One region of the Pseudomonas sp. LBUM1676 genome, then DNA from elsewhere that is predicted to be linked to it. Evidence: predicted binding sites of a transcription regulator. Region 1 holds the regulator's gene; each other region holds the start of a gene.
The links. Region 1 encodes FliA, which starts transcription of late flagellar genes. Its sites were predicted from a motif close to CTAAAGTTTNNNNNNNNNNNGCCGNTAA; they were not measured.
Positions count from the first base shown of each region.

Region 1 (4,513 bases):
TGCGCACCAAGTGGACCAGCGGATCGGCCAGGGCCTCGACCAGGTTCTTGTCGAGGTCGGTTTCTTCGCCGACCAACTCCAGGTTGATCTCTTTCTTGAGCTGGCGCGCCAGGTCGCGAACCAGGCGCGGGAAGCGCCCGAAGACTTTCTTGATCGGTTGCATCCGGGTCTTCATGACTGCGGTCTGCAGGTCGGCCGTGACCACATCGAGGTTGGACACGGCCTTGGACATGGCTTCATCGGCGCTGTTGGCACCCAGGCGAACCAGGCGGTTACGCACCAGCACCAGCTCGCCGACCATGTTCATGATTTCGTCGAGCCGCGCGGTGTCGACCCGCACGGTGGTCTCGGCTTCGCTGGCGGGCTTTTCAGGCGGCGGCGCGGCCGGCGCACGAGCAGGAGCCGGCGGTGCCTTCGCTGCTTCGGCTTTTGGCTCAGGGGCTTTGGCGACCGGTTTGGGGGCTGCTGCCTTGCCGACCGGTGTCGCAACCGAAGCACTGGCGCCGGTAGCGGTGCCGACTTTAGAGAACTTGCCTTTACCGTGAAGTTCGTCGAGCAACGCTTCGAACTCGTGATCGGAGATCAGATCGCTGCCCACCGCTGCGGCAACGGGCGCGACCGGGACCGGTGCCGAAGCAATCGCCGATTCCAGGGCGTCGACCGCAAAGTTGCCCTTGCCGTGCAGTTGATCGAGCAGTGCTTCGAACTCTTCGTCGGTTATGTCGGAGCTGTCGCCTGCCGCTTTCGCAGCAGTCGGTGCGGCAGGCACTGCTGGAGCGGCTGGCGCAGCCACAGCATCGACGCAAAACTGGCCTTTACCGTGCAACTGATCAAGCAATGACTCGAACTCGGCATCGGTGATTTCGTCGCTGGCCGCGGCAGGATTGCTGACCGGTGTCACAGCAGCAGGCGCGGCCTCGGCCTGCACCTTGATGGCGTTGAGCGAGTCCAGCAGTTGTTCGAATTCGTTATCGGTGATGTCACCTGGCTCGCTTTCAGCCACAGGCGCTACTTCGGCAACCGGCGCCGCTTCGTCGGCCGATTGCGGCTCGGCCAGACGCGCCAGGGCCGCCAGCAGTTCAGGCGTGGCCGCCGTGACCGGGCTGCGTTCGCGAACCTCGGTAAACATGCCGTTCACCGCGTCCAGCGCTTCGAGAACCACGTCCATCAGTTCCGAGTCGACGCGACGTTCACCCTTGCGCAGGATGTCGAACACGTTCTCGGCGATGTGACAGCACTCCACCAGCTCGTTGAGCTGGAGGAAGCCGGCGCCCCCTTTTACAGTGTGAAAACCGCGAAAAATTGCATTGAGCAAGTCCGCATCATCCGGTCGGCTTTCAAGCTCGACCAGCTGTTCGGACAGTAGCTCTAGAATCTCGCCGGCCTCAACCAGGAAATCCTGAAGGATCTCTTCATCGGCGCCGAAGCTCATTAATGGGGTGCTCCTAACAGGTCTTAAAATCCAAGGCTGGAAAGCAAATCGTCCACATCGTCCTGACCGGACACAACGTCTTCTCTTTTATCGGCATGAATCTGCGGACCTTCACCCTGAGAGAGATGTTTTTGCGGATCTTTTTCTGCGCGCATCGCTTCACGGTCATGTTCGATGCCCGCAAAGCGGTCCACCTGACTGGCCATGAGCACGAGCTTGAGCAGGTTGCTTTCAACTTCGGTGACCAGCTGGGTCACGCGCTTGATCACCTGACCGGTGAGGTCCTGGTAGTCCTGGGCGAGCAGAATGTCGTTGAGGTTGCTCGACACAATGCGATTGTCTGCACTGCTGCGAGTCAGAAAACCGTCGACCCTGCGGGCCAGTTCGCGGAACTCTTCAGCCCCGACTTCGCGACGCATGAACCGGCCCCAATCAGTGCTCAAAGCCTGGGCTTCGTTGCTCAGGCCGTTGACCAGCGGCGTGGCGTTCTCGACCAGGTCCATGGTGCGGTTGGCCGCGGCTTCGGTCAGCCGGACCACGTAGCCCAGGCGCTCGGTGGCGTCCGTGATCTGGGACACTTCCTCCGCTTGCGGCATGTGCGGGTCAATCTGGAAATTGACGATCGCGCTATGCAACTCGCGGGTGAGCTTGCCCACTTCCTGATACAGGCCGCGGTCACGGGTCTGGTTGAGCTCATGGATCAATTGCACCGCGTCGCCGAACTTGCCTTTTTCCAGGCTTTCGACCAATTCGACCGCGTGTTTTTTCAGGGTCGATTCGAAATCGCCCTGTGAACATTCTTTTTGTTCCATAGCTCCCCCGTGGCGCAGTTGCTCAACCAATGCGTTCGAAAATCTTCTCGATTTTTTCTTTCAACGCCTGGGCCGTGAAGGGTTTGACCACATAGCCGTTGACCCCGGCCTGGGCCGCTTCGATGATCTGCTCGCGCTTGGCTTCAGCGGTCACCATCAGCACCGGCAGGTGCTTGAGCTTTTCATCGGCGCGTACGTGACGCAGCAGATCGATGCCGGTCATGCCAGGCATGTTCCAGTCAGTGACCAGAAAGTCGATGCTGCCGCTGTTGAGCATCGGAATGGCAGTAGTGCCATCATCCGCCTCGACCGTGTTGGTGAACCCGAGGTCACGCAACAGGTTTTTTATGATCCGCCGCATCGTTGAGAAGTCATCAACGATGAGGATTTTCATGTTCTTGTCCAATTCGACCTCCAAGCAGTCTTAAACGCGCCCAGCACCTGGACGCGCCATTTCAATCAATCCGGCGATGCACTCGATGACTGTCTGGAGCACAACAGATCGCGACCGGCGCGGTTCAACCCCACACCAGCCACGTTCGCAGTGTCCCCACACTGCCTTCAGCGCGCTCGCCACTCCCCCAAACGCCCCCGCAAACGGGCCGCGCACTGGCTGTGTAACTGGCTGACCCGGGATTCGCTGACCCCCAGGACCTCGCCGATTTCCTTGAGATTCAGCTCTTCGTCGTAGTACAGCGCCAACACCAGTCGCTCACGCTCCGGCAAATTGGCGATCGCGTCCGCCAGCGCCGCCTGGAAGCGTTCATCTTCCAGGTCGCGCGACGGCTCCGGATGTGCACTCGCGCCATCCTCGTGCAGCCCTTCGTGTTCGCCGTCCTGCAACAGATCGTCGAAACTGAATAACCGGCTGCCCAGGGTATCGTTCAAAATCCCGTAATAATCGTCGAGACTCAATTGGAGTTCGGCCGCAACTTCGTGATCTTTAGCGTCGCGACCGGTTTTAGCTTCAATCGAGCGAATGGCGTCGCTGACCATCCGGGTATTGCGGTGGACCGAACGTGGCGCCCAGTCCCCCTTGCGCACTTCATCGAGCATCGCGCCGCGGATCCGGATGCCCGCGTACGTTTCAAAACTGGCGCCTTTGCTGGCGTCGTACTTGGTCGAGACTTCGAGCAGGCCGATCATCCCGGCCTGGATCAGGTCTTCGACCTGGACACTGGCCGGCAGACGCGCCAGCAAGTGATAGGCAATGCGTTTTACCAGTGGCGCGTAACGCTCGATCAGCTCGTACTGCGAATCACGGGCCGACGTTTTGTAGAGGTTATAGCCACTGGCTGTCATAGCACCGGTCCTGCCGTTTGTTGCACGAGGCGCTCCACGAAAAACTCAAGGTGCCCGCGAGGATTGGCAGGCAGCGGCCAGGTATCGACCTTCTGCGCAATCGCCTTGAACGCCAGCGAACACTTGGAACGCGGGAATGCTTCATACACGGCGCGCTGCTTTTGCACGGCCTTGCGCACGCTTTCGTCGTACGGCACCGCACCGACGTATTGCAAGGCGACGTCGAGGAAGCGATCGGTGACCTTGGTCAACTTGGCGAACAGGTTGCGACCTTCCTGCGGGCTCTGGGCCATGTTGGCCAGGACGCGGAAGCGGTTCATGCCGTAATCGCGATTCAGCAACTTGATCAGGGCGTAGGCGTCCGTGATCGAGGTCGGTTCGTCGCAGACCACCAGCAGGACTTCTTGCGCGGCACGAACGAAACTGACGACCGAGTCACCAATGCCCGCGGCGGTGTCGATCACCAATACGTCGAGGTTATCGCCGATATCGCTGAAGGCCTGGATCAGGCCGGCGTGTTGCGCCGGGCTCAGATGCACCATGCTCTGGGTGCCGGAAGCGGCCGGAACGATGCGGATGCCGCCGGGGCCCTGCAACAGTACGTCGCGCAGCTCACAACGGCCTTCGATCACGTCGGCCAGGGTACGTTTGGGTGTCAGTCCCAGCAGGACGTCGACGTTCGCCAGCCCCAGATCGGCGTCCAGCAGCATGACGCGCCGGCCGAGCTCCGCCAGGGCCAGGGACAAATTCACTGACACGTTAGTTTTGCCGACGCCACCTTTGCCGCCGGTCACCGCGATCACCTGTACAGGATGCATGCTGCCCATGTTATTTCATTACCTTGTCTTGCATAGACGGAGGCCACATTACTGGCTGCGCGTTCACAAACGGAACAATGCATGGCAGACCATCGATGTAGGTACAAAAACGATTCATTGCTACCTCAGCCGACCTGTTTGGTCGGGCT
Region 1 covers NZ_CP166777.1:5,050,293-5,054,805, forward strand. Annotated here, with positions in the region: gene ACA041_RS23275 (chemotaxis protein CheA) at 1-1,432, opposite strand, end outside; gene ACA041_RS23280 (protein phosphatase CheZ) at 1,456-2,244, opposite strand; gene ACA041_RS23285 (chemotaxis response regulator CheY) at 2,267-2,638, opposite strand; gene fliA (RNA polymerase sigma factor FliA) at 2,806-3,546, opposite strand; gene fleN (flagellar synthesis regulator FleN) at 3,543-4,373, opposite strand; gene flhF (flagellar biosynthesis GTPase FlhF) at 4,490-4,513, opposite strand, start outside.

Region 2 (4,513 bases), 480 kb from region 1:
GGCGATCACGGTAAAGGTCGCGACCAATGCCACCAGGATCCAGAACCCCTCAGGGTCACCGGAAAGCGGTACCCCACCGACGTTCATGCCAAAGAACCCGGCAATGATGTTGATCGGCAGCGCCAGCACCGTGACCACGGTCAGGGTGAACAAGGTGCGGTTACTTTGTTCATTGAGGTTGGCGGCGATTTCTTCCTGCAACAGCTTGATCCGTTCCCCCAGTGCCGTGAGGTCGTTGATGATCAGCGCAAACTCCTCGGTGGATTTGCGCAACTCCTTCACGTCCTCTTTCTGCAACCACTGCGGCGGCCGATTGAGCAACCGCAGCAACGAGCCCGGTTCGAGCGCCAGCAGGCGTTGCAGGCGCACCAGCACCCGGCGGTTGGCGCCCAGTTCCGCGCGATTGGTCGACAATCGTGAGGACAGTAATTCATCTTCGATCTGGTCGACACTGAGGCTGGTCTTGCGCACGATCTGCGTCAGCACTTCGCCCTGATCGCGCAGTAAATGCACCAGCAATTCCAGCGGCGAGCGAAAGCACTCGCCGGCCTTCACCGACGAGCGCAATTTATCCACCGAATGCAGTGGTTGCAGGCGCGCGCTGATGATCAGCCGGCTGCGAGCACAGACCCACAGGGTCGACACATCGGACGACACCATGCTGCTGAGGTTGAACACCACATCGTTGACCACCGCCAGCAGCGCCGAATCGACGTGCTCGATACGCGTCGAACGCGAGCCTTCATGCAGTGCTTCAAAAAACTCTTCGGGCAACTCCAGATGATTTTTCATCCAGCGCTCGCACGCGGCATGTGCGAGGTTGAGGTGCAGCCAGAGAAATTCGTCGCTGTCATCCGGCTGATCCAGGCACTGCAAGGCCCTGGCCGAATCGATTTCCCGACCGCGTTCGCCGGGGCGGAAACTGAAACCGTACAGCAGACCGAACAGGTCCGGGTCGCGATGACTTTGATCGATGCTGTGGTTCATGGAGGCTCGCTGCGAGGAGGCGCCTGTCGCGGGTTTCACAGGTTCCCTTGAGCCACATCATCGCAAGCCGCGATGACGGTTTTGTGACAGTTAAATAACGCAGACGATTGCTCTGCCATTGGTCGAATTAATCTCAAGAACCGCTCTGGCACGCCGATTACGCTTGGGTTAGATTGCGCGCCTTCGGCCATCTGCCAAGGTCGCAGACAGGGATGTCCCAACTACTTTACGTCTTACCCAAGGCGTACCTCACTCCTGTCACGAGTACCTTCCGATGTTTTTGCAAAAGTCCTTGAGAGCGCAAATTCTCGCCCTGCTGAGCGGCAGTCTGTTCGCAATGTTGTTGATCGCCCTGGCCTGCTTTCACTTTCTGTCCAGCGGTGTTCAGAGCTACGCCAAGCTGATCGAAGGCCCGTTGCAGACTTCGCAATTGATCGATGAAGCCAACTTGCAATTCAAGGTGCAGGTTCAGGAATGGAAAAACGTCCTGCTGCGCGGCAAACAACCGGCGGACCTGGAAAAGTACTGGAAACAATTCGAAGACCGTCAGCGCGATGTACAGGGCATCCTCGGGGAGTTGGCCGGGCAGAAGGGCATCGAGCCGCAACTCAAGACCCGCATCGAACGTCTGCGTGAGGAACATCGTCTGCTAGGCGCGGCGTATCGGAAGGGGCGCGATGCGTACGTGGCAGCCGGTGCCGATCCAACCGCGGGTGACACTGCGGTGAAGGGCGTGGACCGTGCGACCAGCGATCAAATGAGCGAACTGGTCAGCGAGTTGCGCCAGCAGGGCGCCGAGCAGTCGAAACTGATCAGTGCCAGCGCTGATCAGACGGTGCTGTCGGGAATTGTGGTGATGCTCGCTTCGGGGCTGTTGATCGGCCTGTTGAGCCTGTGGCTGATCAACCGCAACCTTGTGGTGCCGATCCGCAAGCTGATCGAGTACGTGGCGCAACTCAGTCAGGGCAGGTTTGCCGAGCGTGTGGCCAGCAACCGTCAGGATGAGTTGGGCAAATTAGCGATTGCGGCCAATACCCTTCGCGATTTTCTCGCCGACACCTTCAGCCGTTTGCAGGTCAGCGCCAAGGATCTGGACAGCGCCAGCGGTGAGCTCAAAGCGATCGCCAGCCTCATGGCCGGTGGCACCAACGAGCAGTTCAACCGTACCGATCAGGTGGCCACGGCAATGACCGAAATGTCCGCCACCGCGCAGGAAGTCGCGCGCCACGCCGTCGACGCCGCCCGTGCCGCCGACGATGCCGACCAGAGCGCGCAGCAGGGCGAGAAAGTCATGCAGGGCACCATCCACACCATCACCCAAATGCGCGGAGAAATCGCCAACACCGCCACGGTCATCCGTCGTCTGGAAACCGACAGCGGACGCATCGGCAAAGTGCTGGAAGTGATTCGCGGCATCGCCGAGCAGACTAACCTGCTGGCGCTCAACGCGGCTATCGAAGCGGCTCGCGCGGGTGAGGCCGGGCGTGGTTTCGCCGTGGTGGCCGATGAAGTGCGCAGCCTGGCCCAGCGGACGGCGGCGTCGATCATCGAGATCAACCAGATTATACAAAGCGTGCAAACCGGAGCGGTGGACGCAGCCCAGGCGATTGAAAGCGGCCAGTCGCGCAGCGAGGAAAGTGTCCAGCAAGTGACCGAGGCAGGCGCCATGCTGGAACGCATCACCCAGGCTGTGGAAGCCATTCGCGACATGAACCGCCAGATCGCCACGGCCGCCGAAGAGCAGACCTCGGTGGCGGAAGACATCTCGCGCAACCTGAGCGAGATCACCAGCATCGCCAGTACCAACCTGGACAACGTGCAGCGTACCGAAGCGGCCAGCCACAATCTGCACGGGTTGTCGGGGCAGCTGAACGAGGTGACGGCGCGCTTGAGCGCCTGATCAGTGGCTCAATACCTGTTCACTTCGGTGTGGGCAGGCTGAAGGTAAAGATCGTGCCCTGCTCGGCGGGAATCTTCGGTGACGCGGGCCACTGCGGCAAAGCGCTGGCCGGTCATTTCGCGGATCACCTGAAGAATGGCGGGCACCGCGCCGATGCGACCGATGGTGGCGATGTCTGCTGCCGCTGTTTGACCCATGTACGTTGTTCTCGCTGCAGGATGCCGAGGCGTGTCGAGGAGTTCCAGCGGGCTGGCGCGAGGTTGGCGTCACTTGATTGATGGTGTTGGGGATCGGCTGCCGCAAGATGCAAAAAAGCCGCACGGACCCGAAAGTCGTGCGGCTTTTTGATGTGTGTATCAGTCGTCTTTTTTGTTTTTCAGGACTTCGCCAGTGGCGGCGTTCAGATCCACGTCCCACTCGACGTTCTTGGCATCACGCAGTTCGACTTCGTATTCGTAGCCGTTGAAGTGGTTGTCCAGGTCGCTGTCGGTAATCGTGGCACCCTTGTGCAACTTCAGTGCGATCTGGTTCAGTTCTTCCAGCGGCTTGATCTTGCCGTCTTTGACCAACTGAGGGATCTGGTCGACAGGAACATCGGCCTGGGCCAGGCCAGCGGTGAGGGTCAGGGCAGCAGCGGTGAACAAGGCAGTCAGGGTTTTCATGGGATTCTTTCCTTGGATGATCTGTTTAAGTGGGATCAGATTAACTGTGGCAACTTAATTCACCCTTAATTCCTAAAACCGCGTCGTAAAGTTTGCGCAGCCCCTGTAGGAGCTGGCTTGCCAGCGAAGCAGGCGACTCGGTGTATCGCCAGGCGCAAAATCAATACCCATTGTTCTGCAACAACTGCGTAACACTCGCCGCCGCCGGCCGTTTATAAAACTTGAGCAATTCGCTGGCGCGATTGGTAAAGATGCCATCGACGCCGGCGTCCATGACTATCTGATAATCCACTGCATCGTCGACAGTGTAAGCATGCACCAGCAAGCCCTGATCATGGGTGTACTGGTTCATCCACGGTTGCACCAGGTCCGAATAACTCTGATCGCCCCCTTGGGTCAGCCTGACAGACGGGCCGGTGCCGATCGCGCCCTGGGCCTTGGCATACTCGACCCAGCGCTGGAATTCAGCTTTGTCCTTCGGTTGCTGCTTGGCATAAAACGTCGCTTTGTCCTTGTCGCCGGACTCGGCAAAAGTCACCTTGGACTTGGGCTCGATGCTGCCTTCGCCGACCCACAGCAACAGGATCTTCGGCACTTGCGGCATTTCCTTTTCCAGCAGTTCAAGGCTGCCCTTCTCAAATGTTTGCAACACCACCTTGCCTTTGCCCTGGCCGACTGCCAGTTCACTTTTCACCAACTTCGAACCGGTCGGGCTCAACCAGCCGCGATCCTGGAGTTTTTCCTTGAGGTCGCGTTCGAGACCGGGAAACTGCTTCGGTTCCTTGGTTTCGATGTACAGGCCCGGCTTGTGCAGCGGGTTACCCTGGGCGATGTCGATGATCTCGTCCAGGGTCAGGATTTTCAAACCCGCATAGGCCGGACGGGCGCGATCCGGGTAAGCGCTGTTGAACCAGCTGCCCGCATCGAGGGTTTTCAGTTCGGCAAGGGTGAAGGCGTTGGCCGG
Region 2 covers NZ_CP166777.1:5,526,950-5,531,462, reverse strand. Annotated here, with positions in the region: gene ACA041_RS25545 (transporter) at 1-987, opposite strand, end outside; gene ACA041_RS25540 (methyl-accepting chemotaxis protein) at 1,262-2,887, shown strand; partial or broken gene ACA041_RS25535 (sensor histidine kinase) at 2,956-3,084, opposite strand; gene ACA041_RS25530 (PepSY domain-containing protein) at 3,244-3,549, opposite strand; gene ACA041_RS25525 (glycerophosphodiester phosphodiesterase) at 3,710-4,513, opposite strand, start outside.
Region 2: the regulator FliA is predicted to act here: its motif matches at 1,120-1,147, upstream of ACA041_RS25540 (methyl-accepting chemotaxis protein).

Region 3 (4,513 bases), 2.3 Mb from region 1:
AAAATGTCTTCGAAATACGGTTGCAGACGAGCACTGCCGGAGTCAAACATTGGCCGGTTTTCCGCGTCCCTGATCTGGATACGCAAACCGTTGGGGGTGATCTCGAACAGGATCTGGTCCTTGAATTTCTGCAACTGAGGATTTTCATTAACCTTGTTCTGCAACTCTTGCAGCAGCAGCTCCAGTCGCTCCCGCTCGACCTGCTCGGCCACGCCTTCGGCCTGCTCGGTATTAACGGTTATCTTGTCCGGCTGAGGCTGGGATTTCTCCTCGGGATTGAGCGTTTGCTCCGGTGCCAGGGCCGGTGAGCCACCCAGGTCGATGATGTAGGGCGTGCCGCTTTCGGTAAAACCGATCGGGTCCTTGAAGTAACCGGCGATGGCGATCTTCTGCTCAGGCGTCGCATTGGACAGCAACCACAGCACCAGGAAGAACGCCATCATCGCCGTCGCGAAGTCGGCGAAGGCGATTTTCCAGGCGCCCCCGTGATGCCCGCCGGCGATGCGCTTGACGCGCTTGATGATTATCGGCTGGTTATTTTCCATGACTCAACGACCGCGAACCGCTTGTTCCAGCTCAGCGAAGCTGGGACGGTGCACCGGGTACAGCACCTTGCGGCCGAACTCTACCGCCAGCGATGGCGGCATGCCGGAAGCGGAGGCGACCAGCGAGGCCTTGATGGCTTCGTAGACGTTCAGTTCTTCCTTGGCATCGTGGGCCAGGGAGTGGGCCAGCGGGCCGAAGAAACCGTAGGCGGCAAGAATACCGAAGAAGGTACCGACCAGCGCCGCACCGACGTGCAGGCCGATGGATTGCTGATCGCCATCACCCAGGGACGCCATGGTCACCACGATACCCAATACCGCCGCGACGATACCGAAGCCGGGCATGGCGTCGGCGATGCCGTTCACTGCATGGGAGGGGTGATCCAGATCTTCCTTGAGGCTGTACAACTCCATATCGAACAGGCCTTCCAGCTCATGGGGTGCCATGTTGCCGGAAGACATGATGCGCAGGTAATCACAGATGTACGCCGTCATGCGTTCATCTTTCAGGACCGCCGGGTACTTGGCGAAGATCGGGCTCGCAGCGGCATCTTCGATGTCGCCTTCGATGGCCATCATGCCTTCGCGGCGGCTCTTGTTGAGGATCTCGTAGATCAGGCCCAGCACCTCCAGGTAGAAGGTGTGGGTGAAGCGCGAGCTGAACATGCTCAAGGACTTCTTGAACACGTGCATCGTCATGTAAGCGGGGTTGGCCTGCAGGAAGGCACCGAGGGCCGCCCCCCCGATAATCATCACCTCAAAGGGCTGGATCAAGGCGGCAATTTTGCCGTGGGAGAGCACGTATCCGCCGAGCACGCTCGCGAATACGACGATGATGCCGATTATTTTAGCCATAGGTTGGGGAGCACTTACTGAGTCGGGTTCAAGGTCATATTCGGAAGTTGAAAAATCTCTTCTTCTCCTTATCGGCAAAACTGCGCCAGACTATAGCCCGTTCAGGCGAAAAGCCAATTTGGCCCGCTCCGGGCATAGGTAATGCAGACGATGATCGCGTCCATTCATGGCTAACGAAACGAACGTTCCAACGCCAGAACCGAGCACACTCGACAGCTGGGTCAAGCTGCTCGATGACGTGCGCCTGCCCGTTGCGCAAGCCAGTCATGATCGGGTCTGCAAGGCCATCCGCGACCGCCGCAGTTCGTTGCGCGATATCGCCGAGTTGATGCAGGACAGCCCCGCCCTGGCCTTGAGCGTGATTCGCGAAGCCAACCGGCATGCCCTTGGCAGCATGGCCACACCCGCTGAAAACCTTGAAGTAGCGATCAATCGCCTCGGGCTCAAGCGCACTGAAGAACTGCTGGACCGCTTGCCCGCCGAGCCGCTGTCAAAGATCCCGGTCGCCCTGCGCCAGCTGCAGATGATCAGCCAGCACGCGACCCTACAGGCCAACGGTTTTTTCGCCAGTCGCCTGGCGCGACTGTGGCAGGACATCCATTGGGGCAGCTTGCTGTTTCTCGCTCCGTTGTGGCCGATGGCGTTGACCCATCCGCACTTGCTTGAAGAGTGGGAGCGGCGAGTTATCCACAAAGGCGAATCGGCACGTAAAGTCGAAAAGCAGTTGTTCGGCGTATCCCTGCTGGAAATCTGTCAGGCCCTGGTGAACCTCTGGCACCTGCCGATCTGGGTGCAGCAGGGTTATCGGCTATTGCTCAACGAACAACGGGAACTGGTCAAGGTCCTGCGCATCGCTCGCGACAGTGAGCATCCGTTGCGCCAGCAGAATCGCCTCGATGACGATCCGACCCTGCGCCGCTGGCTCAATCAACCGGCCAACACAGTGTTGCTGGCCAACGGCCTGGCACTGTCGGCGCAACAGGCCTGGGACAGTCCGCACGCTGAGCGCTGGCACTACCTGACCAGCCTTTACCTGCACCTGCCGATGGACGAAGTGCAGCAGCAGTTGCACCAACAGGCGGCCAACAGCGCCCGTCATCACGCCATGCCAGGCCTGTGGCACCCCGCCGTTGCACTGATCTGGCCACCTGGCATGAAGCGAGCTCACGCGAGTGTGCCGCCGCCCCCTACTCCGGCGCCGACCGCCGAAGACCTGGTGACCTGGCGCAGGCAATGCGCCGAATTGCTCATGGAGCCGAGTCGCTTCAACAATGCCATGCACTTGACCACCGCCGCCCGAGACGCGCTGGCCACGTGCGGCATGCGACGGGTGATGATTCTGATGGCCGACCGCACTCACTCCACTCTGCGGGTGCACCAGGCCTTCGGCCTGCCAAAGGAGGCCGCCGGCCTGAATTTTCCGGTCAGCCAAAGCACCGTGCTGCAACGCCTGCTCTCGCAACAGGCGCAGGTGCGCTTGAGCCCGGCCAACAATGCGCAATTCTCGGCCCTCCTGCCCGCCAGCCTGCGCTCACAGTTCGGCGGCGAACACCTGCTACTGCGCTCACTGGTCAACAACGGCCGGGTGATCATGATTGTGGTGGCGGATCAGGGCGGCGGGCCGTTCTCGGAAATCAGCGTGCAAGCCTTCGGCAAAACCGCGCAATGCATCGAAAAAGCCCTGCACAGCTTTAGCCACCGCGGCCAATGAAGGCTGCGCTACAATCCACCCCTTTGTGCTCTGGAGACCTCACATGTCTGACTTCTCTGGCTTGACCCTGGTGATCGAGCCGAGCGACCTGCTCGCCCGTCTCGAGTCCCGCGAACTGATCCTGGTGGACCTGACCAGCAGCGCCCGCTATACCGAAGGGCATATTCCCGGCGCACGCTTTGTCGACCCCAAGCGCACGCAACTAGGCCAGGCGCCGGCGCCAGGCTTGCTGCCGACTCACGCGGCGCTTGAAGCATTGTTCGGCGAACTGGGACACAACCCCAATGCGGTCTACGTGGTCTATGACGACGAAGGCGGCGGCTGGGCCGGGCGCTTTATCTGGCTGCTGGATGTCATCGGCCATGGCAACTACCACTATCTCGACGGCGGCCTGCAGGCCTGGCTGGCGGAAGGCATGCCCATGTCGATCCAGGTCCCGGCCGCGGTCGGCGGTCCGGTCCCACTGACCTTGCGCGACGAACCCATCGCGACCCGCGAGTACCTGCAAAGCCGTCTCGGTGCCGCTGACCTGGCGATCTGGGACGCCCGCGGCCCGCTGGAGTACTCCGGCGAGAAAGTATTGGCGGCCAAGGCAGGGCACATCCCCGGCGCGGTCAATTTCGAATGGACCGCGGGCATGGATCCGGCACGCAACCTGCGCATTCGCACGGACATGCCGCAGATCCTGGAGCAACTCGGGATCAGCAAAGACAAAGAAGTGATTACCCATTGCCAGACTCACCATCGCTCTGGCTTCACCTACCTGGTGGCCAAATCCCTCGGTTATCCGCGGGTCAAAGGCTACGCCGGCTCATGGGGCGAATGGGGCAACCATCCCGATACTCCCGTAGAGAATTAAGGTTTTTAAGGACAGTTAATGAATAAGCGTTTGTTTATCCTCAGCCAATACCTGCTGCCCCACCACTTGCTCTCGCGACTGGCCGGCTGCATTGCCGAATGCCGTGTGCGCTGGTTCAAAAACGCCTTTACGGCGTGGTTCGCCAAACGCTATCAAGTGGACATGTCCCAGGCACTGGTCGAAGACCTCACCGCCTACGAGCACTTCAATGCGTTCTTTACGCGCGCCTTGAAAGAGGGTGCCCGCCCGCTGGACCAGACGCCGGGCGCCATCCTCAGCCCCGCCGACGGTGCCGTCAGCCAACTCGGCCCGATCGAACACGGCCGTGTGTTCCAGGCCAAGGGCCACAGCTTCAGCGTGCTGGAGTTGCTCGGTGGTGACGCGGCCAATGCCGCCCCCTTCATGGGCGGCGATTTCGCCACCATTTACCTGTCGCCGAAAGATTATCACCGCGTGCACATGCCATTGGCCGGCACGCTGCGCGAGATGGTCTACATTCCGGGGCGGATTTTCTCCGTCAACCAGACCACCGCTGAAAACGTG
Region 3 covers NZ_CP166777.1:518,953-523,465, reverse strand. Annotated here, with positions in the region: gene motB (flagellar motor protein MotB) at 1-545, opposite strand, end outside; gene motA (flagellar motor stator protein MotA) at 549-1,400, opposite strand; gene ACA041_RS02365 (HDOD domain-containing protein) at 1,567-3,111, shown strand; gene rhdA (thiosulfate sulfurtransferase) at 3,155-3,970, shown strand; gene asd (archaetidylserine decarboxylase) at 3,989-4,513, shown strand, end outside.
Region 3: the regulator FliA is predicted to act here: its motif matches at 1,469-1,496, upstream of motA (flagellar motor stator protein MotA).